4 regions of the Bradyrhizobium sp. CCBAU 65884 genome follow, and region 1 is predicted to be linked to each of the others. Evidence: predicted binding sites of a transcription regulator. Region 1 holds the regulator's gene; each other region holds the start of a gene.

Evidence for each region. The regulator LexA, encoded in region 1, represses DNA repair genes until DNA is damaged. The targets are predictions, from matches to a motif close to TGTTCNNNNTGTGTTCNG.
Region 2: XI03_RS18165 (ribonuclease T2) is a predicted target of LexA. The motif match lies at 4,738-4,755, and genes of this name have one in related genera.
Region 3: XI03_RS20020 (DUF3072 domain-containing protein) is a predicted target of LexA. The motif match lies at 4,446-4,463, and genes of this name have one in related genera.
Region 4: ruvC (crossover junction endodeoxyribonuclease RuvC) is a predicted target of LexA. The motif match lies at 2,423-2,440, and genes of this name have one in related genera.

What each region holds. Positions count from the first base shown of each region.
Region 1 is NZ_LBJU01000114.1:101,546-109,256, reverse strand. It holds gene XI03_RS16900 (GAF domain-containing protein) at 1-791, opposite strand, end outside; gene XI03_RS16895 (hypothetical protein) at 1,008-1,442, opposite strand; gene lexA (transcriptional repressor LexA) at 2,017-2,718, opposite strand; gene XI03_RS16885 (molybdopterin molybdotransferase MoeA) at 2,895-4,106, opposite strand; gene XI03_RS16880 (hypothetical protein) at 4,335-4,541, opposite strand; gene XI03_RS16875 (HAD-IA family hydrolase) at 4,711-5,334, opposite strand; gene XI03_RS16870 (alpha-hydroxy acid oxidase) at 5,349-6,482, opposite strand; gene XI03_RS16865 (S41 family peptidase) at 6,837-7,711, shown strand, end outside.
Region 2 is NZ_LBJU01000116.1:64,709-72,419, reverse strand. It holds gene uvrC (excinuclease ABC subunit UvrC) at 1-1,511, opposite strand, end outside; gene XI03_RS18180 (outer membrane protein) at 1,761-2,384, shown strand; gene XI03_RS18175 (cold-shock protein) at 2,499-2,714, opposite strand; gene XI03_RS18170 (23S rRNA (adenine(2030)-N(6))-methyltransferase RlmJ) at 2,983-3,843, opposite strand; gene XI03_RS18165 (ribonuclease T2) at 3,999-4,691, opposite strand; gene XI03_RS18160 (hypothetical protein) at 4,823-5,284, opposite strand; gene XI03_RS18155 (hypothetical protein) at 5,470-5,769, shown strand; gene XI03_RS18150 (DUF3617 domain-containing protein) at 5,815-6,345, shown strand; gene XI03_RS18145 (ATP-binding protein) at 6,412-7,711, opposite strand, start outside.
Region 3 is NZ_LBJU01000118.1:106,291-114,001, forward strand. It holds gene XI03_RS19985 (HAMP domain-containing protein) at 1-1,274, shown strand, start outside; gene XI03_RS19990 (HWE histidine kinase domain-containing protein) at 1,289-2,776, shown strand; gene XI03_RS19995 (hypothetical protein) at 2,874-3,095, opposite strand; gene XI03_RS20000 (hypothetical protein) at 3,238-3,495, shown strand; gene XI03_RS20005 (hypothetical protein) at 3,591-3,839, shown strand; gene XI03_RS20010 (hypothetical protein) at 3,947-4,144, opposite strand; gene XI03_RS20015 (hypothetical protein) at 4,163-4,384, opposite strand; gene XI03_RS20020 (DUF3072 domain-containing protein) at 4,500-4,694, shown strand; gene XI03_RS20025 (DUF6496 domain-containing protein) at 4,774-5,076, shown strand; gene XI03_RS20030 (hypothetical protein) at 5,089-5,451, opposite strand; gene XI03_RS20035 (Do family serine endopeptidase) at 5,728-7,260, opposite strand; gene XI03_RS20040 (universal stress protein) at 7,469-7,711, shown strand, end outside.
Region 4 is NZ_LBJU01000124.1:65,295-73,005, reverse strand. It holds gene XI03_RS25285 (methyl-accepting chemotaxis protein) at 1-1,278, opposite strand, end outside; gene XI03_RS25280 (YebC/PmpR family DNA-binding transcriptional regulator) at 1,489-2,235, shown strand; gene ruvC (crossover junction endodeoxyribonuclease RuvC) at 2,471-2,998, shown strand; gene ruvA (Holliday junction branch migration protein RuvA) at 3,216-3,833, shown strand; gene ruvB (Holliday junction branch migration DNA helicase RuvB) at 3,983-5,017, shown strand; gene XI03_RS25260 (metallophosphoesterase) at 5,147-6,067, shown strand; gene ybgC (tol-pal system-associated acyl-CoA thioesterase) at 6,137-6,586, shown strand; gene XI03_RS25250 (nuclear transport factor 2 family protein) at 6,680-7,147, shown strand; gene XI03_RS25245 (type 1 glutamine amidotransferase) at 7,309-7,711, opposite strand, start outside.

The sequences.
Region 1 (7,711 bases):
CAGGCGCCGCCGATGCTGCCTTCGCCCCTGGCAATGGAATTGGCGGCATAGCGGGCGGCAAGGTCGGTCTGCGCGCTGCAATCGCCGGCGCGAAAGACCAGCGCCGAACGGGCCTCGTTCGGGACCCAGATCTCGAAGCGTCGCGCAATCGGCGTTGCCTGCGCGGAGAGGAAAGTCAGGACCCAGGTTTGGTCGGTGCCGGTTCGGTAGGGCACGCCGACACCCAGATTGATCCCGACCTTGGCTGCGTCCTCCCAGCGCAGGAAGCTCTTGGCGTCGTGCAGGTCCTTGATGATCAGCGGCAGGCCCGCCTTCCAGGTGCGTCCGGGAAGTCCGAAGCCGCGAGGAAATTTAGTGTGGCGCGAGTTGAATTCGAACATGTCCGCCGCGCCGTAATAGCCGTCGACGAGGCCCATCTCGTGGGAGAGATCAGGATCGTTGTGCCAGAGTTCGATCGCGCCGACATGCGCCTCGTCGTCGCCGCAGAACAGCACCATCACGGCTTGCAGAAATTCGCCTGCAAACACCGGCACCGCCACGCCGCAGGTGAGGCCGGCGGCGACGGCCTGATCGGTCCGCTTGAAATAGGAGTTGGCGAATTTCGTGAGGATGACGGGATGGCCGCAGGCCCAGGCCTTGCCCGGAAGCCCCTCGTCATATCCGAAGTGCAGCTCTTCGCTGACGGCCTTGAACGCGGACAGCCCTTCATCGTAAAGGCCGCCGCCGAATTCCAGCCGCATGCGCGTCCGGTCAGGCACCCAGAGTTCAACAACGCGAATAAAGGTTTTCATCGAGCGTGTCCGCCGCCTCAAACCACGACAGCATCGGTCATTTGGCTGCGGAGCGGAGGTTCAAAATTCAGGCAGGACGGCCCAAACTTCGTGCGGCGACGAGGTGCGGCGGCGCTCGCCGATCGAATTTCGTGAAACACAAACCCACCGGGCTCGCCGGCATCGGCCGGCGACGGCATTTCAATCCTGGCCCCGGACCCGCCGGGCCGGAGGGCGTCAGCCGATCGGCAGTCGCGTGACCGTCGGGCGACTGTCGGCGATGATCTGCGGCTTGTGCTCGCGCTCGCCGATCGGTTGAGTCACCGGCAGTTGCAGCACGGTTGCGCGCTGGCCCTCGACGAGCTGCGTCACCAGCACGGATTTGCCGTCCGGGAATTCGATCGCATCATGATGGCGATCGGGAATATGCGGATCGATCTTGCCGAACTTGCCGACGCGGGAGTTGACGGTGCGCGTCCAGATCCAGCGGTTGTCGTAACGGACGTTATCGGCGAAGGCGAGCTCCGTTCCCGGCAGCAGGCAGACCGCGACGGAGAGATCGGCTTCGGAGGCGAAGCCGCGCGTCGAGGTGCCGCGGAATGTTGTCGTGACGATCGTCTCGCCGACTTCTGCGGGGCGCGTCGCGACGGCATGCAGGCTGTAGTCACACATCGGGTGCTCCTCTATGCAGAGATAGCGACCCGCACCCCTTTCGGAGGCGCAGGCCCCTACCAGAGTGGAAGCACGTGACGGTCTGCTTGGTTGTAGGCAAATCTGCGGCTGGGATCCGCGAGCCCCGATCACATTATCTTTTCCATCTTTTCCGAATTCGATAGGAACAAAGTCGGCTTCCGTGCATTTGGCAGGCGCGCGTCAACGACCGGCGAAACCAGCCAGCCCGAGTATCGTCAGCTCGGCTGCGTGCGCGCTGCATTGCGGTCGTTGCGGATTTTCTGGATCACGGCCGTGTCCTAGCCGACATGATGATGCGACATGATGCGACCAGCGTTGCTGCGGCTGCGCTCAAACGATCTGGCGCAGTTGGGCTGTCCCCCTCGAACTCGCAAGGCCCGCGAAGCGATGTTGCTTCGCGCGGCCTGCCGAGGATGTCGCGAAAGGGGGAGGGGCCGGACAATCTGTGCAGAACCAGAAAGACTATCCAGCCGGAGCGGACCATCAATCCGCTCCAATCTCTGATCGGCGATGCCGACCGAAGGCGCGCGCGAGGCGCTGAAGACTTCCGGTATCAGTACTTGCGGTAAAGCCCGATCAGCTTGCCCTGAATCTTCACGCGGTTCGGCGGCAGGATGCGCACCTCGTAAGCGGCATTGGCGGGCTCCAGCGCGATCGAGGCGCCGCGGCGGCGGAAGCGCTTGAGCGTGGCTTCTTCGTCGTCGATCAGCGCCACCACGATGTCGCCGGTATCGGCGCTCTCGTTGCGCTGGATCAGCGCCATGTCGCCGTCGAGGATGCCGGCCTCGACCATGGAATCGCCGCGCACTTCGAGCGCGTAATGCTCGCCGGAGCCGAGCATGTCCGGAGGCACGCTGATGGTGTGGCTGCGGGTCTGCAACGCCTCGATCGGGGTGCCGGCCGCGATGCGACCCATCACGGGCACCGCAACGGGCCGCTCGCCCTCGTCCGCGGACGGGCTGGAGCTCGCGCGTAGCTTGCCGAGATTGCCCTCGATGACGCTTGGCGTGAAGCCGCGTCGGTTGCCGGCGGCAGCCTGGAGCTCCGGCAGTTTGATCACTTCGATGGCCCGGGCGCGGTTGGGCAGGCGGCGGATGAAGCCGCGCTCCTCGAGTGCGGTGATCAGGCGGTGGATGCCTGACTTCGAGCGCAGGTCGAGCGCATCCTTCATCTCGTCGAAGGACGGCGGCACGCCGCTTTCCTTCAAGCGTTCGCTGATGAACCGCAGAAGCTCGTATTGTTTGCGCGTTAACATCTCGACCAAAGTCCCCCGGTTGATGTCGTTCGATTCCGAGACGATGAGTTCAGCGATAAGCCGCTACATCCTCGAAACAAATCATGAACGGACACTATATGTTCGATACATGTTCCGCAACTGCTTAATTTACCGTGAACAGAGCGAAACTCGCGGAATGCGTGTGGCCGCGCAGTTCAGACGGGGAGCCGCAGCACTTCGCAGGGGCTGCCGGCCTCGGCCTTTGGCGCAAGCGGTGCGCGCACGAGAAGTACCTGTGCTGCAGCAAGATTCGCAAGCAGAGAGGAGTCTTGATGGCTGACGGGAAGGGCGACGAGCGTGCCGTCGTCGCGCAGCTCCAGGCGCGCGCGCAGATAATCCTGGCGCTGGTCATTGGCGCCGAGATCGCGGCCCAGCACGGCGCGCTCGCGATGGTGATGAATCACCGAACGGCCTGCCAGCGCGCGAATCAGCGGCACCATGAACAGGAAGGCGCACACGTAGGACGACACGGGATTGCCGGGCAGGCCAATGACGCCCATCGTCCCTAAGCGTCCGTGCATCATCGGCTTGCCGGGCCGCATCGCGATCTTCCAGAACGCCAACGCGATGCCTTCGTCCTTCAGCGCCTGCTGGACCAGATCGTGGTCGCCGACCGATGCGCCCCCGGTCGTGACCAGGACGTCGGCGCCGCTTTCGCGCGCGCGGCGGATGCCGGCGGTGGTGGCCTCCAGCGTATCGGCGGCAACACCGAGGTCGATGGTCTCGGCGCCCTCGCTGCGGGCGAGCGCGTGCAGGGCATAGCCGTTGGAATAGACGATCTGGCCGTGCCCGGGCGTCGCGCCCGGCATCACCAGTTCATCGCCGGTGGCGAGGATCGCGACCTTCGGACGACGGCAGACGGCGAGTTGCGGGTGATTCATTCCAGCGGCGAGGGCGAGATCGCGCTCTGTCAGACGGGTTCCCTTGCGCAGGAGGACGTCACCCTCGCGGAAATCAACGCCGGCGGGGCGGATGTGCCGACCCACGATCGCGGCTTCCTTGATCGTTACGTGCTTGCCCTCGGCGATCGTGTCCTCCTGGATCACGACTGCGTCGGCGCCGTCGGGAACGACGCCGCCGGTGAAGATCCGCACGGCTTCGCCGGCGCCGACCCTTTCCGTGAACGGACGGCCCGCTGCGACCTCACCGATCATCGTCAGCCTGGAATCGATCGTTGCCGCATCGGCCGCGCGCACGGCGTAGCCGTCCATCGCCGACATCGCCTGGGGCGGTTGGGTGCGCCGCGCAGCGACGTCCTGCGCGAGCACGCGATGGTAGGCTTCGTCGAGTGAAACCATCTCTGCAGGCAGCGGCTCTGCACCCGCCAGCACCGCAGCAAGGGCGTCGGAAACCGGCATCAAGGCCACGGCGAAACTCCTGCTCGGCACGTTCGGACGAAATGTTCCGACAGTCTTCTAGCCGAGCGCGGGGGCAGAGGCAAAAATGCGGAGCGGGCACGATTTATCTTGCCGCTTTCCGGCCCTGGATCGAAGGCAGGCTCAGGCTTGGCGTGGCATGATCCAGAGAATGAGGCCGATCGGCAGGAGGGTGGCCATGGCGAGGACGAGAATGATGAGTGCCACGGCCGGCATCGCTCAACTCCCGCTCGGCCGGTCCGGCCCGTCGTCCAGCGCGACGTCGGGAGCCTTCGGCCCTTGATCCTTGTCGGGTAGCGGATCGGCCTGGGATTTCAGGTCGGCGGCCTTGCTGATCAGCTTGGCGGAAAGGTCAGAATCCGAGGTGGTTCTTGCGAATTCAAGCAGGAGAGAGGCTTGCTTGGTGAGATAGGTTTTGCCCAGCACGTCCATAAGTCCGGTGTAGAAGTCCCAACGGACTCAAGAGTCCGGAAGGGGCCATTCCGTTCCCGGAACTCCGTACAAAAATGCACAAAGCGCTCTGGTTCCTCATTTTGGGCAAAATTGGCTCCGGGAGGGCTGCCCGACGTTGGCGCCTCCCGATGAGCGGAGATCGTCAGATGCCCAATGCCTTCAAGGCGTTCTCGACGTCGCGCGGCGACGTCACATGCACCGCCGTCAGCCCGCGCGACCGCGCGCCTTCGATGTTCTCGGCGAGGTCGTCGAAGAACACGATACGTGCTGCGGGCACGCCGATCGCGGCGACGACATGGTCGAAGGCTTCCGCGTCGGGTTTGCGCAGGCCGATGCTGGACGACAGATACAGCGCGCGGAAATGGCCGAGCAGTTCGCCATATTCCTTCGAGAAATAGTCAACATGCGGCCGGTTGGTGTTGGAGAAGGCATAGAGCGGCATCTGTTTCGCCGCGCGCGGCAGCAGCTCGGCGATATCAGGCATCTCGCCGGCGAAGATCGCGTTCCAGCCTTCCAGGAACTGGGCGTCCGAAATGCCGATGCCGAGCGAAGCACGCAGCGAAGCGAAATAGTCCTCGTCGCTGATCTTGCCGACCTCGTGCAGCCGGTAAGCCTCGTCACGCACATAGCGCGCGACGATGGCCTCGGGCTGGCAGCCGGCATGTCCCGCCCAGCAGGCGATCGCCTTGGAGAAGTCGATGTCGAGCACCACGCGCCCGAGATCGAACAGCAGCGCATCCGCGCTGCCGGGAGAGAGCGATGTCATTGCGTCCTTTTCACTCAGTATCGATACGGATCGTGGTCGAACAGCGGGAATGCGCTGAACACGCTCGGTGCGTTGGTGGCGGTCGCCGGATGCAGGCAGGATTTGTCGACCTCGGCAAATGACGTGGCGCCCAAAAGGCCGAGGCAGCGCAGCACCTCGTCCTCCAGCAGCTCCAGCATCCGCGCGACGCCGGCCTCGCCAGCCGCCGCCAGCGCCCAGCATTGCAGCCGGCCGATCCCGACCATGTCCGCGCCCGCCGCGATCGCCTTGACGATGTCGGTGCCGCGACAGATGCCGCCATCGACCATGATCTTGGCGCGGCCCTTCACGGCCTCGACGATCTCGGGCAGCACATGCATGGCGCCGCGGCCATGGTCGAGCTGGCGGCCGCCATGGTTGGAGACGTAGATCCATTCGACGCCGTGATCGACCGCGATCTGGGCGTCCTCGGCGGTGGCGATGCCCTTCAGGATCAGCGGAATCCTGAACTTGTCCTTGATCATCTTCACGGTCCGCCACTCCAGGCCCTTCTGGAAATCGCCGCCGGTGGCACGCAGGCGGCTCTCGCGAACGTAGCGCTTGGCGATGTCACGCTCACGACGGCTGTAATGGGCGGTGTCGACGGTCAGGCAGAAGCCGGCATAGGCGTTCTTCTCGGCCCGGCTGACGACATCCGCGACAAAGGCATCGTCGCCGCGGACATAGAGCTGATAGAGCCGCAGCGCATCCGGCGCGGCTTCGGCGGTCTGCTCCAGGCCTGGCTCGGACACCGAGCTCAGCATGTGCGCCGCGCCGAAGGTGCCGGCAGCCCGCGCGACGCTCGCCGCGCCATCCGGGTCGAAGATCTCGAGCGCGCCGACGGGGGCGAGCACCACCGGCAGGCGCATTTTGCGGCCGAACTGCTGAATCGAGCCGTCGACCTTTCGGACGTCGCGCAGCACCCGCGGCCGGAAGGCGATCTCGTCCAGCGCCATGCGGTTGCGGCGCATCGTTGTTTCGGTCTCGGCGGCTCCGACGATGTAGTCCCAGGCGTTCTGGTTGAGGTTGGCCCGCGCTTTCCGAATGAATTCGTGCAGGTTTTGGAACGGCTCGTTGCTGGCGCCGAGCTCGACGTTCCGTTCCGGCCGGATCCGGGGTGCTTCGTTCATTGTTATCCTCCCGAGAATTTGAAGCCTTGTGTCATCGCCTAACCCGTCCAGCGTTCCAAAACCATCCTAAAATGGCATGGCTGCGCGGCGTGGACGGGCGCACCGATTCCCCCTTTAGGTCCCTTTGGGGGCGGGCCAGTCCTGCAACGTTGCCAAAAGTTTAGGCCCGAACGAAGCGATTTTTGCGGTGTACCGGTCGGCGGTGCATCCCGGCCTTGAAGAAACCAGAATGGTATTGTGAGAAGTGGACTGGATCGCCAATTGCATGGCGCCTCCCAAGTGTGCTTCCCAGGTCTCGAGAGACGAGCCCAAGCAAGCTCAAGCGAACCGCCAAGCAAAAAGGCAAGCCCATCCATGCGGAAAACCCTGCTGTTCCCTCTGGGCGCGCTCACCGGAGCGTGTCTCACCCTTCTGGTCGCCAGCCCGCACGGTGGTGTATGGGCGGCACGGGCGGCAGCGAGCGCGGACGATGCCTATTCCCAGCTCAACCTGTTCGGTACGGTCTTCGAGCGCGTCAAGGCGAGCTATGTCGAGAAGCCCGACAACGCCAAGATGATCGAAGGCGCGATCACGGGCATGGTGACCTCGCTCGATCCGCATTCGCGCTACATGAACGCGAAGGCCTGGACCGAGATGCAGGAGACCACTTCCGGCGAGTTCGGCGGCCTCGGCATCGAGGTCACGATGGAAGACGACCTCGTCAAGGTCGTTTCCCCGATCGACGATACGCCCGCCTCGAAGGCCGGCCTGATGTCCGGCGACCTCATCAGCAAGATCGACGGCGAGGCCGTGCAGGGCATGACGCTCGAGCAGGCCGTCAACAAGATGAAGGGCCCGGTCGATACCAAGACCAAGCTCACCATCGTGCGCAAGGGCGCTGACGCGCCGCTCGACGTCGCGATCACGCGCGAGATCATCCATGTGCGCCCGGTGCGCTTCCACGTCGAGAACGGCGACATCGGTTATATCCGCGTCACCTCGTTCAACGAGCAGACCACCGACGGCCTGAAGAAGGCGATCGCCGCGATCGCCAAGCAGGTGCCGCAGGAGAAGCTCACCGGCTATGTGATGGACCTGCGCAACAATCCGGGCGGTCTGCTCGACCAGGCCGTGTCGGTGTCGAGCGCCTTCCTCCAGCGCGGCGAGGTCGTTTCGACCCGCGGCCGCAGTCCGGAAGAGACCCAGCGCTTCACCGCGCATGGCGGCGACCTCACCAAGGGCAAGCCGCT
Region 2 (7,711 bases), on a different contig from region 1:
ATGGCGAAGTCGTCGCCCGGCGTGATCCCTTCCGACTTGATGTTGAACTTGCGGTACTGGTTCTTCACGAAACCGTCGGGGCCGGCGACGATCATGGCGCCGACCGCATTGGTGCCCTGGATGTGGCTGTTGTCGTAGACCTCGATGCGCTTGGGCGAATGCGGCAGGCTCAGCGTCGTGGCGATGGCGTCGAGCAGGCGGCTTTGCGTGGCGGTGTCCGCGAGCTTGCGGCCGAGGGCCTCGCGCGCATTGGTCAGCGCGTGGGCGACGAGTTCCTTCTTCTCGCCGCGCTTGGGCGCGGCGACCTCGATCTTGTGGCCGGCCTTGATCGAGAGCGCATTGGCGAGCAGCTCGCTCTCCTCGATCTCGTGCGAGAGCAGGATGTTCCTCGGCGGCGGCTTGTCGTCGTAGAACTGGGCGAGGAAGGAGCCGAGCACCTCTTCGGGGGTGTACGTCTTCTCCGCGCGCGGAAAATAGGCCCGGTTGCCCCAGTTCTGGCCGGTGCGGAAGAAGAACACCTCGACGCAGGAGAAGCCGCCCTCCTGATGGATGGCGAACACGTCGGCTTCCTCGACGGTGCGCGGATTGATGCCCTGCTGCGACTGGATCGCCGACAAAGCGGCGAGGCGGTCACGGTAGAGTGCGGCGCGCTCGAACTCGAGCTCACCGGACGCCTTCTCCATCTCGCCCGCAAGCTCCTGCTTCACCGCATGGCTCTTGCCGGACAGGAAGTCGCTCGCCTCGCGCACCAGGGTCGTATAGCCGGGAAAGTCGATCTCGCGGGTGCAGGGGCCGGCGCAGCGGCGGATCTGGTAGAGCAGGCAGGGCCGGCTGCGGCTCTCGAAGAAGGAATCCGTGCAGGAGCGGATCAGGAAGGCGCGCTGCAGCGCCGTGATGGTGCGGTTGACCGCGCCGGCGGAGGCGAACGGACCGAAATAGCGCCCGGGCCGGCTCTGCGCGCCGCGATGTTTCAGGATCTGCGGCGCCCAATGGTCACCGGTGATCAGGATGTAGGGAAACGATTTGTCGTCGCGCAGCTGCACGTTGAAGCGCGGCCGCAGCTGCTTGATGAGGTTGGCTTCCAGCAGCAACGCCTCGGTCTCGGTGTTGGTCGAGACGATCTCCACGGTCACCGTGGCCGCGATCATGCGCAGGATGCGGGCCGGCTGTGGCGCATTCTGGCGGGCATAGTTGGAGAGGCGCTTTTTGACGTTCTTGGCCTTGCCGACATAGAGCACGTCGGCATTCGCATTGAGCATGCGATAGACGCCGGGCGAGGTCGGGGCGAGCCGGACCGCGCGCTCGATCGCCTCATGGCCGGACGCCAGCGGGCCTTCGCCGACGGCGCCGCTCTCTTCCAGGATATCGGGCAGCCGCGCATCGTCCTCGTCATCGCCGCCGCTGGTGGCGGGATCGAGATCCGGAGGCGTCTCGGCTGGGACGTCCGGCGCGGTGCCACGCACGGGTTTGGGCGCGCGGTCGTCCGGATTGTCGGTGGAATCGTGAACCATGGAGCGAATTTAGGCGCTGGGGGTGCCGATTTGAAGTTCCGGCCGTGCGGCACGCACAGGATGGCGGCGCAGTTCCCGGTAACGCTTGCTTAAGCCTGTTAACAGCGCGGTAACCCGGCTTAACAGCCCTTTAACTTAAAACTCTCGATAAATCTTACGCGAAAAGGTCGTGGTTCCGTAACCATGCGGTTTGCCTGGCGCGGCGGCGCGGGCGCCGCACCGGTGACGGCAGTTGCGTTGGAGTGTGTGATGAAGAGGCTCGTTGTGGGCGCAGCCGCGTTGGTTGCCGCCGGCTGGACAGCTTCGGCGGAGGCCGCCGACATGAATTACGGTCAGCGCGCGCCCTATACCGTCAACCAGCCGCTCAACGCGTATAGCTGGGCAGGCCCCTATCTCGGCGGCAACATTGGCTATGAATGGGGCTCGGTGGACAACAACCCCTCGAAGCCGTCGGGCTTCGTCGGCGGCGTGCAGGCCGGTTACAACTTCCAGAATGGCCCGTTTGTGTTCGGCGTCGAGGGCGACATCCAGGCCGCCGGTGCCGACGATACCTTCGCACCGTGGAAATTCTCCAATCCGTGGTTCGGCACCCTGCGCGGCCGCGCCGGCTATGCCTTCAGCAACGTGCTGTTCTATGGCACCGCCGGCCTCGCCTTCGGCGAGCTGCGTGCGCAGACCTTCGGCTGGACGGAATCGCACACCACCGCCGGCTGGACCATCGGCGCCGGTGCGGAAGTCGGTCTGGCCCCCAACTGGAGCGCCAAGCTGGAATATCTCTACATCGATCTGTCGACGACACAGTTCGCAATTACAGGGGTGTCAAACGGCTATAGCGCCAGCGTTGTGCGCGCAGGCGTGAACTATCGTTTCTGATAGCTGAAGAAGAAAATACCGGACCACAACCTCCCGGCCGCTCGCGGCCGGGAATTTTTTGCGCCAGGTATTCTTTGCGCCAAGTATTGCGCCGAATGTTGTGCGTCAGGCCCGCTAGGACAGGATGACCAGATTGACCGCCTTCGGTCCCTTCCCCTTCTTGTCGGGTTCGACTTCGAAAGTAATACGCTGTCCTTCCGCAAGGTCCTTCAGTCCGGCTCGCTCCACAGCAGTAATATGTACGAATACGTCGCGGCCGCCGTCGTCAGGCTTGATGAAACCGTAGCCGCGTTCGCCGTTGAAAAACTTGACCGTTCCCGTCATGGCCATCGGGAAACTCCCCCTCATTGCTCCTCCGCCGCGACGCAGACTCACGTCACGGCATGACCGGGCGTTACGAAGCCCGGGAGCTGGCCATCCTTGGGCGGACCGCTGGCGGTCCGGCCGGATCTTTCTTAGGCCTTCACTCCGCCGCAACCATTCGCGGAAGCGGAACGTAAAGCCAGTCACGGAAACAGCATAATACGGTTCTCTGCAGATTGACTACCGCTCCTGCATATTTTTCCCAAGAATGCCGGAGTGTTACGGCTTCTTGGCTCTAGGGCTTGGGCACCTCCAATCGGAATCTGGCAGCACCACCTTGGCCGAGCGGCATTTCCAGCTCGGGCAGGATCGTCTTGAGCTCGCCCTGCAGCGTGTAGGGCGGATTGACGATCAGGAGCCCGGTGGAGGCGAGAGCCCCGCCATCGAGCTGAGGCGCGACGCTGAACTCGAGGCGCAGACAATTTCCCGGCGGCTTTGCTGCAGCTGCGAGCCGCGCCACCGTTTGGACCAGTGTGTCGGTGGCGCGCCGGTTCTTGGCGGGATACCAAATGACGTAGATGCCGGTCGGCCATTTCGCGAAGGCGGTGGAGAAGGCTTCGCCCAGCCGCTCGAACTCGTCCTTGGCCTCGAAGGGCGGATCGATCAGCACGAGGCCGCGCCGCTCCTTCGGCGGCACGAAGGCCGGCAGCGCCACCCAGCCGTCGAGGTCGACCACGCGCGCCTGTTCGTCGCGGCGCAGCACGGCGATCAGCGCTTTCCGCGCCTTCGGCTCGAGCTCGCAGGCGACGAGTCGGTCTTGCGGCCGGAGCAGGCCGCGCGCAATCAACGGCGAGCCCGGATAGGCTTTGAGCTCACCCTTCGGATTGAAGGCGCGGACGACATCGAGATAGGGTTGTACCAGCGCCAGGGTCTCGTTCGACAGGCGTGCCTGCATCAGCCGCGCGATGCCGGTCAGCCATTCGCCGCCCCGGCGCGCCTCGTCGCTGTCGAGATCGTAGAGGCCGGCGCCGGCATGGGTGTCGATGACGCGGAACGCCCCCGGCTTGTCCTGCAGATAGGTGATGATGCGCGCCAGCACGATGTGCTTGATGACATCGGCGAAGTTGCCGGCGTGGAAGGCGTGACGGTAATTCATGGCGGAGAGTTACGACATCGCGCGATGAAAGTAACTGCCGTCATTCTCCGGGGCGGTGCGCAGCACCGAGCCCGGAATCCATTTCGCCACCGGCTATGCGGGACAATGGATTCTTCGCGCTTCGCGGCCCCGGAATGACGGTCTGAGAAGTCGGCCTATCCACCCCTGATCGGCGGCATGGTGACCTGGTCGCGGCGGCAGGTGCGGCGTTCGATCTCGTCGCAAGCGCGGAATTGCAGGTCCTTGCTGAGGCAGATACGGACCTCGGACAGCCGCGTCCGGTTGCAGGTGACCGAGACGGCGGCATTGCTCAGTCCCGGATTGGCCTTGATGAAGGCTTCCTCGACCTCCGCCGGCGCCACGGACTTGGCCTGCGGCAAATCGAGATATTCGGTCGGGATCTTGATCGCAGCGCGCGCCTTGCGGATCGTCTCGAAATAACTGCGGCCCTCGAGGCCCGAGCAGGTGCCGTGCTTATCCCATTCGTTAAAGATCAGGCCCGGCGCCGGCATCAAATCGAGCATCGAGGAGACGATGCTGCGGTTCAGGCGCGGTGCGGGCCGCTGGCAATATTCCGGGAAGCCGTTCTCATATTGCGGCCACAGCCCATGCACCACGAAGGCGTAGGGCCGACCGCTGCACTGGATCTGCGAGCGGCCGCCACGCTCAGCCGCCTCCTCGCAGAACGAGGGCGACCACGATAGCGACAGCACATAGAAGTCGAATTCGCCGGGCGCGTTCTGCCGCTTGTCCTGGGCGTTTGCGCTGCCGGCGAGCAAGGCCAGTCCGGCGGCAAGGGTCAGGGAGATCACGAGACGGGAAAACAAATGCAATCTGGAATGAAACATGGCGACGCCCCTCAACTAGACTGTGCGAGGAAGCCTAGCAGGCGATGGGAACATTTCAAGAACAAAATTCGGGCGGCCGCCGTTCGGCGCCTCGAGCGACCAATCAGGGCTTCCTAATCAGGGCTTCCCGATCAGGGCTTGGCGGCGCGGCAGGCCGGATTGTAGGCCCAGTTGCGGTCGAGCCCGACCACGCACCATTCGACGCCGTTGCCATAGCCGGCGAAGCCGCCATCCTCGATGATCGAGAAGTGCACCTTGCGCACCTTGCCGTCATTGAGCATGGCCTCGCCGGTGCAATAGCGGCGCGGAATGTTGTCGGACTGCCAGGGCCGGAATGCGGTCTCGCGAACGGCGGAGAAGCCGGTGATCCTCAACGAGGAATTCCAGAACGTGCTTTCCTTTTCCCAGAACTGGGTGGCGATGGTCGGCAGCGCCCTGTCGCAATCGGCGACGGCGCCGTCATAGCGCGGTCCGCTCAGCCAGAAGTTCAGCTCCAGCGGATTGGCGGCCCTGGCCTCACCGAGCGACATCGCTCCGAACATGAGGCCGAGCACAGCGGCATAGCGGAGCAATTTCAGGAGGGGGGCGCGCATGGTCAATCCGGACAGCTAAAGTCTTGCGAAGGTTGGACGGTGCCGCGAAGGCCGGGGGAGGTCAAGTGCAGCGCGGCAACACTTCGCCAGGAGTTGACCACAACTTCGTGGTTGGCAGGGCTTGGGTTCTTTCCACTTTCCTTCCGGCACCGTAAACTGGAGACCAGCCAATTGGAGTGACGGGAATGCGAATCATTGCGGCCGCGGGTCTTCTCGCCAGCCTGGTTGTCTCGGGTCTGATGGCGAGCCAGTCGGCGCGCGCCGATTATGTGCCGCCGTTCAAGGGCAACGACACCGGCGGCATCATCGCCTATTCGATGGCCACCCAGGTCGACGCCCGGCAGGCCGCGGTCGATCACTGCGCGCGCTATGGCAAGGTCGTGAAATTCCTGGCGGTGCAGGCCTATGAGGGCGGTTACATCTCGTTCTCCTGCCGCTGGGTGCCGTATGGCGCCGCCGACCAGCCGATCCGCACGCTCTACTGAGGCGCTGTCGTAACGCCGCACTCTCTCAGCCGGGAGCCTTTTCACATGACGCGCAAACTCGCTTTGCTCGGCTCGGCCCTTTGCCTCGTGGTTTCGGCAGGCGGTGCCTTTGCCGACGACCTGCCGGTGCGCAAGGCCGGTCTTTGGGAGATGAAGCTGGTCACGAGCGGCTCGCCCGTGCCCGAGATGACCATGCAGCACTGCACCGACGAGACCGTCGACAAGGAGATGAGCAACAACGTCTCCCCGATGGCCAAGCAGATTTGCGCCAAGCAGGAGATCAAGAAGACCGCGACCGGCTATGTCAGCGATTCCGAGTGCAGCGTCGCCGGCGTCAGCACGACCTCGCATGCCGAGATCACGGGCGATTTCAACTCGGCCTATACGGTGAAGACCTCCTCGCACGCACAAGGCGGTGTCGCCGGCGCTGCGGGACGCGATACCACCATGACGCTGCAAGCCAAATGGCTTGGGGCCTGCAAACCGGACCAGAAGCCCGGCGACATCGTGATGCCCGGCGGCTTCAAGATGAACGTGCGCGACATGGATAAGCTGAAGGCGCTGCTGCCGAAGTAGGTAAGCGTTGCCCCGAAACCGGTGCGCTCCCTCGCCCCGTTCTTACGGGGAGAGGTGAGGCTGCAGCTACACCGGTATCCGCACGCTGGCCCTCAATCCCCCCATCGGACTGTCGCCGAGGGTGATGTCGCCGCCATGCGAGCGGGCGATGTCGCGGGCGATGGCAAGGCCAAGGCCCGTGCCGCCTTCATCCTGGTTGCGGGCGTTGTCGAGCCGCAGGAACGGCTTGAACACTTCTTCGCGCAAATGCGCGGGAATGCCGGGGCCGTCGTCGTCGATCGTCACGGTCAAATAACGGTGATCGCGCTGGCCGGTGATGGCGATGGCCTTGCCGTAGCGCGCCGCGTTGGTGACGAGATTGGCGAGGCAGCGTTTGAACGAGGCCGGCTTCACCGTCACGACGGGCAGGCCGTGGAAGGCGACGGTCGCGGTGTGACCGTGGCGCTCGGCGTCGCCGCGCAGCTCCTCGAGCGCCTGCGCCATGTCGGTCGGCTGCGACTGCTCGCCGGAATCGCCGCGGGCGAAGGCGAGGTAATCCTCCAGCATCATCGACATTTCGTCGACGTCCTTGCGCATGCCCTCGAGCTCGGGGCTGTCGCCGATCAGCGCCAGCTCCAGCTTGAAGCGGGTCAGGATGGTGCGCAGATCGTGACTGACGCCGGCGAGCATCGCGGTGCGCTGCTCCATGGTGCGCTCGATGCGCGATTTCATCTCGAGGAAGGCGACCGCCGCGCGCCGCACCTCGCGCGCGCCCCTGGGGCGGAAGTTCGGCGCTTCGCGGCCCTTGCCGAAGCTTTCGGCGGCGTCGGCAAGACGCAGGATCGGCTTGATCTGGTTGCGCAGGAACAGCACGGCCACGATCAGCAGGATCGAGGAGGTGCCGACCATCCAGAACAGGAATATCTCCGAGTTGGAGGCATAGGCGGCGCTGCGCTGCGCGAACACGCGCATCACGGCATCGTCGAGCTGGATGCGGATCTCGACGAGATTGGAGCGGCCGACCGTGTCAATCCAGAACGAGCGCCCGATCTGGCGGCCGAGCTGCACCGACAGCGTCTGGTCGAGTAGCGAGAAGAACGGCTTTGGTCCCGGCGGCGGCATGTCGCCGGCGGGCAGGAAATCGACGACGAGGCCGAGGCGCTGCTGGGCGATGCGGCGGATCTGCTCGCGATCCCGGTCTTGCGGATACCCCTTGTAGACGTCGATCAGCGCGGCGATGTCCTGCACCACGGCGGCCGACAGTCGGCGCGTCACCGTATTCCAGTGCCGCTCCATGAACACGAAGGCCACGACCGATTGCAGCACCACCATCGGCACAATCATGATGAGCAGCGCGCGGGCGTAGAGGCCGGTCGGCATCCACCCC
Region 3 (7,711 bases), on a different contig from region 1:
AGCAAAACAATCAGCCGCCTGCGCTGCAGCCCGCCGCCGCGCCGGAGCAGCAGCGCGTCATCGAGCAGCTTCCCGACGACCGGCTCAACCTCGAGCCTGGCGACAGCATCCTTCTGATCGTCGAGGACGACCCGCATTACGCGCGTGTACTGGTCGACCTCGCGCGCGACAAGGGATTCAAGGTCCTGGTCGCCGCCCGCGGTGCGGAGGCGCTGGAGCTTGCCAAGCAATACCAGCCGAGAGCAGTCTCGCTCGACGTGTTCCTGCCCGATATGCTCGGCTGGACCGTGCTGAGCCAGCTCAAGCACAATCCGCTGACCCGCCACATCCCCGTGCAGATCATCACGCTCGACGAGGACCGCCAGCATGCGCTGGCGCGTGGCGCGTTCTCCTTCGTCAACAAGCCGACGACGACCGAGGGCGTCTCGGCCGCGCTGACGCAGATCAAGGAGTATGCACGGCCGCGGCGCAAGCGGCTCCTGATCGTCGAGGACAACGAGGCGGAGCAGCTTTCGATCCGCGAGCTGCTGCACCACGACGACATCGAGATCGTGACGACGGACACCGGCGCCGGCGCGCTCTCGACGCTGCGGGAGGCGCCCTGCGATTGCGTGGTGCTCGACCTCAGGCTGCCCGACATGAGCGGTTTCGAGGTGCTGGACCAGATCCGCAACGACGAGGCGCTGTCCAACGTCCCGGTCGTCGTCTTCACCGGCCGCGAGCTTTCGGCGGAGGAGGATGCGGAACTCCACACCATGGCGCGCAGCATCGTGGTCAAGGGCGTGGAATCGCCGGAGCGCCTGCTCGACGAGACCGCATTGTTCCTGCACCGCGTGATCACGGAGCTTCCGGTCGAGAAGCAGCGCATGCTGGAGAAGCTGAACAGTTCCGACGAGGATTTGATCGGCAAGACCGCGCTGCTCGTCGACGACGACGCCCGCAACATCTTCGCGCTGTCGAGCGTGCTGGAACGGCGCGGCATGAAGGTGCTGACCGCCACGACCGGCCGTGAAGCCGTCACCCTGGTCGAATCCAATCCTGAGATCGCCATCGTTCTGATGGACATCATGATGCCGCAGATGGATGGCTACCAGACCATCGGCGTCATTCGCGAAAACCAGGCCTTCGCCCGCCTTCCGATCATCGCGCTGACCGCCAAGGCGATGAAGGGTGACCGGGAAAAATGCCTGGAGGCCGGCGCGTCCGACTATCTCGCCAAACCCGTCAACACCGATCAATTGCTGCTTGCGATCCGCATGTGGCTGCACCGATGAGTTTGGATCCGCGAATGGACCACGAAAAGGTCAACATCCTCCTCGTCGACGACCAGCCGGCCAAGCTGCTCGCCTATGAGGTGATCCTGAAGGAACTCGGCGAGAACCTCGTGGTCGCTTCGTCCGGACGCGAGGCGCTGGAGGTGCTGCTCAAGACCGAGATCGCGGTGATCCTGGTCGACGTCTGCATGCCCGAGCTCGACGGCTTCGAGCTTGCCGCGATGATCCGCGAGCATCCGCGCTTCCAGAAGACCGCGATGATCTTCATCTCCGCCATCCAGGTCAGCGACATCGACCGGCTGCGCGGCTACGAGATGGGGGCGGTCGACTACGTGCCGGTCCCGGTCGTGCCGGAGGTGCTGCGCGCCAAGATCAAGGTGTTTGCCGAGCTCTACCGCAAGACCCGCGAGCTGGAACGGCTGAATCAGGAGCTCGAGGATCGCGTCCGCGCACGCACGGCGGAACTGGAGAACTCCACCGCGAAGCTGCGCGAAAGCGAGCAGCGGCGCAGCATGGCCATCGCGGCCGGCAAGATGGGTTCCTGGGATTGGGACTGGATCAGCGGCGACTGGATGTGGGACGAGGGGCAATATCGCATCTTTGGCGTCGGCCCGGAGAGCTTCGAGGTCAATCCGGCCAACGTCCAGGCGCTGTTGCATCCCGACGACGTCGATCAGTTGCGCAAGGCGATCGCCGAATTCAACAAGGGCACGCGTGCCTATGAGACCGAGTTCCGCATTGTGCGGCCCGACGGCGAGGTGCGCTGGTGCGTCGGCACGGCGGCCGCGACGGTCGACGACAGCGGTCGCGTCGTGCGCGTGAGCGGTGTCACCGTGGACATCACCGAACGCAAGCGAGCCGAGGAACGGCAGAATTTGCTGGCGCGGGAAGTCGATCACCGCGCCAAGAATGCTCTGGCGCTGGCGCAGTCGATCGTCCGCCTCACCCGCGCCGACGAGGTCAAGGCCTATGTCAGCGCCGTCGAAGGACGCATCAATGCGCTGGCGCGCGTGCACACCATCCTGTCGCTGTCGAGCTGGCAGGGCGCGGAGCTCTCCAAGCTGATCGACGAGGAGCTTGCGCCCTATTCGCTCGGCGGCCAGATCATATTGGCGGGTCCGGAGGTCCAGTTGCTGCCGGCGACGGCCCAGACGCTGGCGCTCGCGCTGCACGAGCTCTTCACCAACTCGGCCAAGTATGGCGCACTCTCGACCAGGTCGGGACGGCTCACGATCGGCTGGCAGGTCGAGGACCAGCTGCTGACGCTGAGCTGGGAGGAATCCGGCGGTCCGCTCGTCATGACGCCGAAATCGCGCGGCTTCGGCACGCGGAGCCTGCTTGCGAGCGTCGAGTCCCAGCTCGGTGGACAGGCGCAATTCGATTGGCGAGCCGAAGGACTGTTGTGCCGCCTCAAGGTGCCGCTGACACGCAAGACGGCGACGGCCGCCCCCGGAAAATTCGACGCCCCCAGCTCAGCCGAATTGCAACGCGCCTCGGGCTAAAGCGCGATGCGATCAGGATGAAGCGTCATCGCGCTTTGGTTTGTTGTTTGAGCATGATCTTTTCGGAAAACCGCTGCGCACTTTTCCGGATCATGCTTTAGCCCGACGCCGCCATCCTGGTTTGCCGCGGCGGCCGCGCTTCCTCGGCGAGGCGTCCTTCGAGCCAGGCTTCCGTCTGAGCGAGGTCGCGTAGCGCCCTCGCGTAGCGGCGGGCCGCACTTCGCTCCGCACCGCGCGGCAGTTTGCGGGCCTTGCGCAGCATGTCCGCAGCCGCGTTGCGATAGGCCAGTGAGCGGTAAAGAAAGACTACCTTACCCATATCGAATGTTCCCGTTTTGCTGACGCTCATCCTCGCAGGCCCGGCATGAACGTCGGATGAAGCCGGTGATGACAATTCCTTCATGCGTTTGGAACCGGCGAATATGGCCCGCGTTTGCATGTCAGTTCGGGATGCGGTTCCCATGCGCGCAAAAAAGTCGTCGGACCTGATCTCTCCCACCGGCCTCATCAAGCTGATGACGCATGCGATGATGGGCGCAGCCCTCGGCCTCGCCTTCAGCCTCACGCTGATCCTGTCCAATCCCGCCGTCGCCAAGCTGCTCGATCACGGCGGAAGCCAGGCCGCAATCATCTTCGCCCTGACATTGGTGACGACATTCGCGATCGGCGCGACACTCACCGGCGTCGTGTTCATCCTCGCAGAGGACAAGCAATCTTGAAGCGTGCGGGCGGCCCGGCAGATGCGTTTGTCGGGAACTCCTTCGGCAAATGGCGGTTGGCTGCCTGCGTCAATTTAACTCAGGGAGTTCCCCGCATGACAACGGCAAAACTCGTTCTCACCGCAATGTTGGCCACCGGCCTCGCCGCCGCGCCGCTCGCCGCACAGGCCAAGTCGCACAAGGCCAAACACGGATCATCGATGTCGTCCTCGCAGACCACGGGCGCCAACACCAAGGCCTCGAAGGGCGCGGATCCTTCCGGCCAGGGCGGCTCCGGTCCCGGCTCGGACCAGGGCGGCACCATGACGAACAAGAGCAGCAAGGGCATGAGCAATACCAAGTGAGCTCAGGCCGACCATGACATCAAAAGCCCCGCGGCGACGTGGGGCTTTTTTTCTTGATGCGGGATCGGCAATCGAGCGCCACATCGTCGAGCGCCGGCGTCAGCTGGTTACGGGCGACGCGTTTCAGAGTTGAGCGGGCGGCTCGCAGCATTCGTCTTCACGAGCTGCGCCCGCTTGCGTCCGATCAGAAGTTGGGCCGCAGCATCGTCGAGCCCCGCACGCTGCAATTGCCGGATGGCCGAGCCTAATTCGAGAATCTCGGCGCGCAACCTCAAGATCCGGTAAGTGTCCGGGTCCTCCTCCACGGCGCCCCCCAAAAGGTTTCAGCGCCGCGTGCTCGCGCGCTCAGGACCGACGGCTGTCTTCACGAGACGAAGGCGCACCCGGTCGCGAACGTCAGGCAGGACATCGCCGCCGCCGGCAGCCTTCCATTCGCCGATCAGCAAATTGACCTTCCGGCGCAAATCCATCTGCGCCAGGGCTTGCTGGACGCAATCGCGGTCGCCGTTGATGAGATCGCGCACGGAGGCCTCGACGCCGGCCATCTCAACCCTCAAGGCGCTGATTTTACGTCGAATTTCATTAATTCTGTTGTCCATGGCTTGTTAGAACAAAATAAGAACATATAGTCAAGTCACGATTTCAGGACGGAGAAGCGACATGCAGGTTCAGGGCAAATACGACGCCAGGGTTTTCCTCGCCGAGCAGATGACACGGACGCAGGGGCTGAGGTTGAAACGGCTGAGCGAAGAAGCGTATCAGCCCGCGCAATATGCGCGCGATCTGTCCTTCAGCGAGGCCGCACGTCGTATCCAGGTGCTGGAAGCCGAGATCGAGCTGGCGAATTCCTTCTAGGCTGCGCCTGGAACACTGTCCGCGTCCTTCGGAACCATGCCCGTGTCGAATGGTTCTCCCCGGCCAAGGGAGAACATGCATGGCACGCAAGGCAAAGAAGCGCAGCTACTCGCGCAGCGCCGGCAGCGATGTCGAGAGCGAGATGCGCCGCTACAAGAAGGGCACCGCCAAGAGCGGTCGCAAAGGCCGTGGCGGACGTGTGAAGAGTCGCAAGCAGGCGATCGCGATCGGACTGTCGAAGGCACGCAAGAAGGGGAAGAAGGTCCCGAAGAAGGCCGCCAAGAAGACCTCCAAGAAGACGTCCAAGAAGACGTCCAAGAAGAGGACGACCAAGAAGAGGACAACCAAGAAATCGTCGAAGCGCAAATCCAGCAAGCGCTGACGTTGGCCTGTGTCAGATCATGCTGCCCGGCATGAAGCAGCGGATCGAAACGCCGAACGCGGTCTTCACCGGCCACACCATGGTGCGGCCGGCGCGGTTCGGCTCGGTGATGACGGCTTCGTCCGGCACCTCGATCCACTCGCCGTCGAGACGCACGCGATAATGCCCGTTATGCGACTCCCAGTCGGGATCGGCGACGGCAAAACCATCCGCATCCGAACAGCACGGACCAAGGTGGCTGCGCAGGCTGTCGAACCATGGCTTCAGGGGTGAGTCCGCGTAGCGGCCGTCGTCCCGCCCGAGAGCGTTTCCGCCCCAGAGCACGAATGGCGCCACGAGTAGCGCCCTCCTCAGCGAGAGCTTCAATCGATCCATGTCGGCACCGATCAAATGCGAACCAGCGGCCAGTTCCGGAAACCGGCGGCAAGTTCGAAGTTCCACGCTTGCAACTGGTCCCGGTGGCATCGTTGCCGCCGGCGACCTGCACGAGTCGGAACTTTGATGAGCGAACACGGCTTTTTCGGACGAACCGCGTCATCGTCGCTGCCGTTAACGAGAATGTTATCGATCGCCTCCCGGGAGTCCTGAAGGCGAACGAAAAAGGCGGCCGCGAGGGCCGCCTTTCTTGATCCATGCCGATCGGCGTTCGCCTCAGGCGAGTGGTACCGCGACGAAGCGGGTCGCCTGCGCGCTTCTGACCTGCAACAACACGCTGCGCTTGCCGGACGATTTGGCCTGCGCCAACTCGGAACGGACATCGCCGACATTGGCGACGGCCTTGCCGCCGACGTTGAGGATGACGTCGCCGGTCTGGATGCCGCGCTGCGCCGCCGGCCCTTGCGGATCGACTTCGGTGACGACAACGCCCTTCTGGCCAGCGCCCTGGACGTCACCGGCCGGAGCCAAAGCAAGACCGAGGCGCGGCGTGCCGGATCCCGGCTGGTCCTTGCCAACATCGGCCTTGGCCTGCCGTTCGTTCGGCAGTTCGCCGAGCGCGAGCGTCACCGTTTTGCTGTCGCCTTTGTGGAAGACGTCGAGCTTCACTGAGCTGCCAGGCGCAAGAGTCGCGATCGTGCGGGCGAGGTCGCGGGAGTCCTTGATCGCGGTGCCGTTGACGGCGGTGATGACATCGCCCGCCTCGATGCCGGCCTTGGCCGCCGGGCTGCCATCCTGCGGATTGTCGACGATCGCACCGCGCGCCTCCTTCAGTCCGAGGCTGTCGGCAATCTCGGCGGTGACCGGCTGCACTTGCACGCCGAGCCAGCCACGGGTCACCGCGCCCTTGTCCTTCAGCTGCGCGACGACGAGCTTTGCGGTCGAGGCCGGAATGTCGAAGCCGATGCCGACCGAGCCGCCGGAGGGCGAGAAGATCGCAGTGTTCACGCCGATCACGTTGCCGCTCATGTCGAAGGCCGGGCCGCCGGAATTGCCCTTGTTGATGGGCGCATCGATCTGGATGAAGTCGTCATAGGGGCCGTTGCCGATGTCGCGGCCACTGGCCGAGACGATGCCGGCAGTCACGGTGCCGCCGAGGCCGAAGGGGTTGCCGACCGCGACCACCCAGTCGCCGATGCGCGGCTTCTGGTCGGAGAATTTGACGAACGGGAAGTCCTTCTTGCCGTCGACCTTGATCAGCGCGAGATCGGTCTTCGGATCGGTGCCGACGACCTTGGCGGTGTAGCTCGTGCCGTCATCCATGGTCACCTGCACCGACTCGGCGTGGTCGACGACGTGGTTGTTGGTCACGGCATAGCCGTCGGCGGAGATGAAGAAGCCGGAGCCTTCGCCCGTGATCATCTGATGGCGCTGGCGCGGCATGCCGTTCATGCCGCCCGGGCCACGGAAGCCGAACTGCCGCGAGAACTGGTCGAACGGGGTGTCCTCGTCCTGATCCATCCGGTTCTGCTGCAGCATCGCGCTCTTGTCGTTGTCCTGGTCGATCTTGACCCGCACCGAGATGACGGCGGGTTTGACCTTACTGACGAGGTCACCAAAGCCCGGCGGCGTCGCGGCGGATTCGGCGGCCTGGGCCGGGGTAATGAAGGAGCTCGGACCGAACGGCGAAGAGCCGGGAGCAGCCGCCAGCACGGCCACGCCGAGCGCGGCCACGGTGCCGAGCAGCGCAAGCCGGCGCGGCCTCAGGATCTTGCGGGACGTGGTGTCGGAATTGACGCGATCGTTCATGTCGAAATGTCCATGTTGGATAAGGTGTCGCCTTGCTTCCAACATGGCCATCGTCACCTTACGACGTCCCGTCCATCCGATTAAATCTTCGCAAAGAATGCGCGGGCCCCCGGGAAAGTCGTCCCCTGCGCATTTGATGCAGCTCAACGCGGGTCCTTCGGACAGTGAAAAAATGCGGCCACCGGATGATGTTCATCGGAGGCGCGCCATGTACAAAGACATTCTCGTCCATATCCCCACCGAACGCCCCATGCGCTGCGCGATCGAAGGCTCGATTTCGCTCGCGGCGCGGTTCAACGCCCATCTCGACGCAGTCGCGATCGGCTATGTCGCGACCAGTGCGGCTTACGTGATGGAGGGCGGCGCCGCGGTGGCGGCCGTGTTCGAACTGGAACGCGAGCGCGCGGTGGAGCGGGCCGAGGCCGCGCTTGCGGTGTTTGGCATCGAAGCG
Region 4 (7,711 bases), on a different contig from region 1:
GGTCAGCGCGTTGCCCGCTTCCATGGCGCGGGTGACGAACTCCGTGTTCTCTTCGTGGATCGCCCAGAGCCTGTCCTCGATTTTTTCGCGGAGCTCGGCATTGGGGCTGGCGAATTGCGCGCGGGCACCGGCCTTGGATTGCTCGACCACGCGCAGGCGGCAGGCGCCGACGGCTTCGAGGGTGCCTTCGATCATCGCTTGCGGTGCAAGCCGGCCTGCATCCGCGCCGCCGATCAGCACGCCGTCCATCGAGATTTCATAGACCGGCATCACGCCGCGCGGGCTCTCGAACTTGAGATGGCAGGGCAGCCGTTCGGTCTTGCGGCGGTCGTCGTGCTCGCTCTGGCGGAGCAGCACGGCGCAGCGCGATTTCAGCTTCTGTGCGAAGGTGGTGACGGCTTTGCCGGCACTGGCGACGTTCTCGCCGTGGCTCTCGGCGGCCTTGGTCGCGGCATCGATCTCGGCTGCGCTCTCGCCGACCGAGACGATGAACTCCGAGGCGCTGGCGGCGTTGCCGGAAACTTCGCTGGTGGTGGCGTTCTGTTCGGCGACCGCGCCGTTGACGGTCTCGAAGACCGGGCGGATCGCCTCGATCGCCTGCGAAATGCGGTGCACGGCATCGGCAGAGCCGGCGGCGTCGCGCTGCAGCGCGTCGATCTTCTTCGTAATCTCTTCCGTCGCCCCTTGCGTCTGCACCGCGAGGGCCTTGACCTCGGTTGCGACGACCGCAAAGCCTTTTCCGGCAGCGCCTGCGCGTGCGGCCTCGATCGTCGAGTTGAGCGCGAGCAGCGTCGTCTGCCGCGCGATCTGCGCGATCAGGTTGACGACATTGCCGATGGCGGCGGAGGATTCGCGCAGGCGATCGACATTGGCGCGGGCTTCCTGCGCCGCGGCGCTGGCCTCGTCGGCGAGCTTGCCGGCCTCGCGAACCTGCGCTCCGATCCCCAGCGCGGACTGGGTGAACTTGTCGGCGGCATGGGCGAAGGTCGAGGCGGTCGATTGCGCGGCATTGGTCCGGCCGGTCAGGGCGTCGGTGCGGTCGCGGATGGCGGCAAGCGTCGATGCGGTCGCTTCGGCGCCGCCCGCCACCGAATTGGCGGCGCGCTCGAGCTGGCGGATCATCGCGCCGAGCTCGAGTTCCAGTAATTCCAGGATCTCCCGTGCCGAATCACCTTCGGCTGGGGCGGGCTCGGACTGGGTCACCGGCGGCGCGGCCTCTGCGGCTGCCACCGGCGCGGCCATATCCGGCAGACGCTTCCGAAATAGTCCGAATGCCATCAGGTCTCTCTTGTCGGGGGACGCTCGGAGGTTATTTTCGCAGGCTGGAATGAAGTCAGGGTTAACGATGCCTCACCTCTAGGCAGGGGCCTGTACGGTGTTACCTTAAGGTATCCGAGACCCTTTCATTCCGGTGGGTTGGCGGCCTATAAGGCCGCGTTTCCCACCCTCATTGGCGTACGCTTCCAAGAGACCCCCGAGAGACCACGCATGGCCGGACATTCCCAATTCAAGAACATCATGCACCGCAAGGGGCGGCAGGATGCCCAGAAGTCGAAGCTGTTCGGCAAGCTGGCGCGGGAAATCACCGTCGCGGCCAAGCTGGGCACGCCCGACCCCAACATGAACCCCCGCCTGCGCGCCGCCATCATCGCGGCGCGCCAGGAGAACATGCCGAAGGACAATATCGAGCGCGCCGTCAAGAAGGCGCTCGGCAATGAGGGCGAGAACTATGACGAGATCCGCTACGAGGGCTATGGCCCCGGCGGCGTCGCCGTCATCGTCGAGGCGCTGACCGACAACCGCAACCGCGCCGCCTCCGACATCCGCTCCTTCTTCACCAAGTCGGGCGGCAATCTCGGCGAAACCGGCTCGGTGTCCTTCATGTTCGATCGCACCGGAATCATCGAATACGACCGCAGCGTGGCCTCCGACGATGCCGTGCTCGATGCCGCGATCGAGGCCGGCGCCGACGACGTCGTCTCCGGCGAAGCCGGTCACGAGATCTATGCCTCGACCGAGGGCTATCGCGACGTCGCCAAGGCGCTGGAGGCCAAGTTCGGCGAGCCGCGCAAGGCCGCGCTGATCTGGAAGCCGCAGAACACGGTCGCGGTCGACGACGAGACCGGCGAGAAGCTGCTCAAGCTGATGGATCTGCTGAACGAGCACGACGACGTCCAGCACGTCTACGCCAATTTCGAGGTGTCAGACGCGCTGGTCGCGAAGATGGGCGGCTGAAGTTCACCGTGTCCCGGACGCGCTGCAGCGTCCCCGGCGATGCGAAGCATCGTCCGGTGCGCTGCTGCGCAGAGCCGGGACCCATCGTTCTCTAAGCATCGGTGGCAAAATGGGCCCCGGTTCAGCGCCGCACCGCTTTGCGCTGCGTCGCGCCCGGGGCACCAGACGCCACTTCCCCTGTTACTTCCGTTCTGTTTCTGTTTCCCCCACGGCAGCCAGCCGCTATCACTGGCCCATGACTGCGCTCCCGATTCGTGGCCCCGTTCGCATCATCGGCATCGACCCTGGCCTCCGCCGCACCGGCTGGGGCGTGATCGAGGCCGAGGGCAATCGCCTGATCTATGTCGCCTGCGGTTCGGTGGAACCGCCGGACGATTTGCCGCTGGCGCGCCGGCTACTCGCGATCCACGAGGGGCTCGCGGCCGTGCTCGCGAACCATCAGCCGATGGAAGCCGCGGTCGAGCAGACCTTCGTCAACAAGGACGGCGTTGCGACGCTGAAACTCGGCCAGGCCCGCGGCGTCGCCATGCTGGCGCCCGCGATGTTCGGTATCTCTGTCGCCGAATACGCGCCGAACCAGGTCAAGAAGACCGTGGTCGGCGCCGGCCATGCCGACAAGCAACAGATCGCGATGATGCTGAAGATATTGCTGCCCAAGGCCGAGCCGCCGTCCGCCGACGCCGCCGACGCGCTCGCCATCGCCATCACCCACGCCCATCACCGCCAGAGCACCGCGCTCAGGCTGAAGGTGGCGGGGTTATGAGTTGCACGCTCGAACAGCTCCCTCCCCCCTTGTGGGGGAGGGCTGGGGAGGGGGGTAGCCGCAGCAGCAGTGTTGCCGTCGTTGATGAGCCGGGCACGCCGTCCTCGCGCTCTCGAGAGAATCCCCGTGTGGCACCCCCCTCCCTGACCCTCCCCCACAAGGGGGGAGGGAACGCACCGACATTGCCGCGCGTCCTTCAAGCAGTGGGTGCGCAGCGATGATCGGCAAGCTCAAGGGCCTGATCGATTCCTACGGCGAGGATTATGTGCTCCTCGACGTCGGCGGGGTCGGTTATCAGGTGCATTGCTCGGCGCGCACGCTGCAACATCTGCCCAAGCCGGGCGAGGCCGCCGTGCTGTCGATCGAGACCTATGTCCGCGAGGACCAGATAAAACTGTTCGGCTTCCGCACCGACCAGGAGCGCGAATGGTTTCGCCTGCTCCAGACCGTGCAGGGCGTCGGCGCAAAAGTCGCGCTCGCCGTGCTCGGCACGCTGGCGCCGTCCGATCTCGCCAACGCCATTGCGCTGCGCGACAAGGCCGCGGTGGCGCGCACGCCCGGGGTCGGCCCCAAGGTCGCCGAGCGCATCGTTACCGAATTAAAGGACAAGGCGCCGGCTTTCGCCAATGTCGATCCGGCTGTGGTGCATCTTGCCGGCGCCGTCGACGACCAGCGGGCACCGCGCCCGGTGGCGGACGCGATCTCGGCGCTGGTCAATCTCGGCTATGGCCAGCCGCAGGCGGCCGCCGCCATTGCATCCGCGTCGCGCAGCGCGGGCGAGAATGCCGAGACGGCGCAGCTCATTCGCCTCGGCCTGAAGGAACTGGCGAAGTGAGCGCGGCAATGGTCGGTCTCGTAGGGTGGGCAAAGCGCAGCGTGCCCACCATCTTTCAACCGATCGGAGACATGGTGGGCACGGCGCGAAGCGCGCCTTTGCCCACCCTACGAGGAGTTCGCTGAGTGAGCGATCCCAAGGCCAACCGCATGGTCTCGCCCGAGCGCCGCAGCGACGATGTCGGCGACACCGCGCTACGCCCGCAATCGCTGTCCGATTTCGTCGGCCAGCAGCAGGCGCGCAAGAACCTCTCCATTTTCATCGAGGCGGCGCGCAAGCGCGGCGAGGCGCTGGATCACGTCCTGTTCGTAGGTCCCCCGGGCCTGGGCAAGACCACGCTGGCGCAGATCGTGGCCAAGGAGCTCGGCGTCGGCTTTCGTGCCACGTCGGGTCCCGTCATCGCCAAGGCCGGCGATCTCGCAGCTCTACTCACCAATCTCGAAGAGCGCGACGTGCTCTTCATCGACGAGATCCACCGCCTGAGCCCGGCGGTGGAAGAGGTGCTCTATCCCGCGATGGAGGACTTTCAGCTCGACCTCATCATCGGCGAGGGCCCGGCGGCGCGCTCGGTGAAGATCGAGCTGTCGAAATTCACCCTGGTCGGCGCCACCACGCGCGCCGGCCTGCTCACCAATCCGTTGCGCGATCGTTTCGGCATTCCGGTGCGGCTCAACTTCTACACCATCGAGGAACTCGAAAGCATCGTCACCCGCGGGGCACGGGTGCTCAATGTCGGCATGAGCGCGGACGGCGCCAACGAGATCGCGCGCCGCGCTCGCGGCACGCCGCGTATCGCCGGCCGCCTGCTCCGCCGCGTGCGCGATTTCGCCTCGGCGGCCGATGCCGACAAGATCGACCGCAAGATCGCCGACCACGCCCTGAGCGCGCTCGAGGTCGATGCCGCGGGCCTCGACGCGATGGACCGTCGCTACCTCACGACCATCGCGATGAACTATGGCGGCGGCCCGGTCGGGGTCGAGACCATGGCTGCTGCACTGTCTGAACCGCGCGATGCGATCGAGGACATCATCGAGCCCTATCTGATCCAGTGCGGCTATCTCCAGCGCACCCCGCGCGGCCGTCTGCTCACCTCGCATGCCTTCCGCCATCTCGGCATCGCCGAGCCCTCGCGCGATGCGGCGGCACAATTCGGCCTGTTCGGCACGGACGAGAGCGACGACTGAGCTGCGCCAATGCAGCGCGCTCCTTCTATCATGAATTTCTGGTAATCTCGTGCAGACGTTCTGCACGAACGCACCCCAATTCCGCTCCAATCGGACCGCATCAACAAGGCGCATTACGATCGGGTCTTCATGATCACGCGCCGTCATCTCATCCGTTCCATCGGCGGTCTGTCCGCCCTCGGCGTCTCGACCGCCGCCTATGGCGTCGGCATCGAGCCGGTGCTGCGGCTCCGCGTCACCCGCTATCATCCGACGCCGCGGCAATGGCCGGCGGATCTTCCGCTGAAGATCGCCGCCATCGCCGATATTCATGCCTGCGATCCCTGGATGTCGCTGGAGCGGATCGAGTCGATCGTCGACCGCACCAACGCGCTGAAGGCCGACCTCGTCGTGCTGCTCGGCGACTATGTCGCCGGCGTGCACCAGGTCACGCGCCTCATCCCGTCGCGCGAATGGGCGAGGGTGCTGGCCCGCCTGAAGGCGCCGCTCGGCGTCCATGCCGTGATGGGCAACCACGATTATTGGGACGACAGGACGGTGCAGCAGGCAGGGTATGGGCCGACGATCGCCCATCGCGCGCTGGAGACGGCCGGCATCCCCGTCTACGAGAATGACGTGGTGCGCCTCACCAAGGACGGCCGCCCGTTCTGGCTTGCGGGGCTCGGCGATCAGCTGGCCTTCCTGCCGGCGCGGCGCTTCCGCAGCATCGGCCGCTTCGGCGCCGACGATCTTAACGCCACGCTGGCGAAGGTCACCGACGATGCGCCGGTCATCCTGCTCGCGCACGAGCCCAACATCGCGCCGCTCGTACCCGGGCGCGTCGCGCTGCAACTGTCCGGTCATACCCATGGCGGCCAGGTTCGCCTGCTTGGCTGGTCGCCGGCGGTTTCGCCCAAGAACGGCCTGCGCCTCGCCTATGGCCACTTCCGGCTGAAATGCGACCTCATTGTCTCCGGTGGCCTCGGTTGCAGCATCATGCCGATCCGCGTCGGCGTGCCGCCCGAGATCGTCGAGGTGACGCTGGGAAGGACAGGGCTCGCCGTGTCCTAGCTGCGCTTGCGCGTCCGGCCGTTTTTGCGCAAAACGGGGCGGTTAGCGACAAGCGAAGAGGCTCGCGACGTGACAGCTCATCTCGACGGCGAGATCCGCGACGGCCGCCACCACATGCAGGTCCGCGTCTATTACGAGGACACGGATTTCTCCGGCATCGTCTATCACGCCAATTATCTGCGCTACATGGAGCGCGGCCGCACCAATCACCTCCGGCTGATGGGCGCCGAGCAGCAGGCGCTGTTCGACCAGGTGGAGACCGAAGGTGCCGGCTTTGCCTTCGTGGTGCGCTCGATGCATCTGGATTTCCTGAAACCCGCTCGGATGGACGACGTGCTCGACGTCGTGACCTGGCCTGTTGCGGTGAAGGGCGCCTCGATCATGCTGGCGCAGGAAGTGCGTCGCGGCGAGGAGGTTCTGGTGAAGGCCGAGGTGCGCGTCGCCTTCATCAGCGGCGGCCGCGCCCAGCCGATCCCGAAATCGATCCGCGCGTTGATGAAGGCCGATCTGATTTCCTGATCGCCCGATAAGTGATCGCCCGATTTGTGATGGCCTATCGACTCCACCAGTCGCGGCGATAGATTGCGGCCTCGACCAACCGATGAGGCCATCATGTCGCGCCCGCCGCTTCCGCCCTTCACCCGTGAGACCGCCGCGCAAAAGGCCCGCATGGCCGAGGACGCCTGGAATTCACGCGACCCGGTGCGGGTCTCGCTCGCCTATACCGAGGACAGCCGCTGGCGCAATCGCTCAGAGGTCTTGCAGGGCCGCGAGGCCATCGTCGCGTTCCTCACCCGCAAATGGGAGAAGGAGCAGGACTACCGCCTGATCAAGGACCTCTGGGCCTTCGACGAGAGCCGCATCGCCGTGCGCTTCCAGTACGAATGGCACGACGCGAGCGGCCAGTGGTATCGCTCCTACGGCAATGAGCAGTGGGAGTTCGACGAGCACGGCCTGATGAAGCGGCGCGAAGCCTCGATCAACGACATCGCCATTGCGGAGAAGGACCGCCGCTTTCATTGGGCCGCGCCGGGGCCGCGGCCGGCCGATGTGCCGGGATTGGGGGAGAGTCCGTTCTGAGGCGCTTCCTCTCCCTCTCCCCGTTCTTACGGGGAGAGGGTTGGGGTGAGGGGCTGCTTCAGCAAATTCGATGGCAGACGGACTCGCGGAGAGTCCCCCTCACCCGGATTGCATCTTCGATGCAATCCGACCTCTCCCCGCAAGCGGGGCGAGGTGAAGTCTCACCGCCTTGCCAGAAACCGCGTAATCGCCCCACCGAGCTTCGCATTGTCCATCGGCTCGGCCAGCGATGCGCGCGCCGCCGCCACCACGTCATCCGGAGCCTTGCCGTCGCGCAGATCGCAGCACACTTGCGCAAACGCCACGTCGAACTCCGGGTGCGGCTGCACGGTCAGCGTCGTGCCATTGGCGTAGAGCAGGCCGGCATGCGGGGTGAACTCCGACGACAGGATCGTCAGCGCGTCGTTGGGCGGCTCGATCACCTGATCCTGATGTGAGGCGGCGATTGCAACCTCCTCGCAGGCAATGACGCCGTTCTCCGGCAGCACCTGATAGACGTGCCGGCCGATGCCCCAGCCTTTCTCCGACTTGCGCACGGTGCCGCCGAGCGCCTGCGCGATCAAC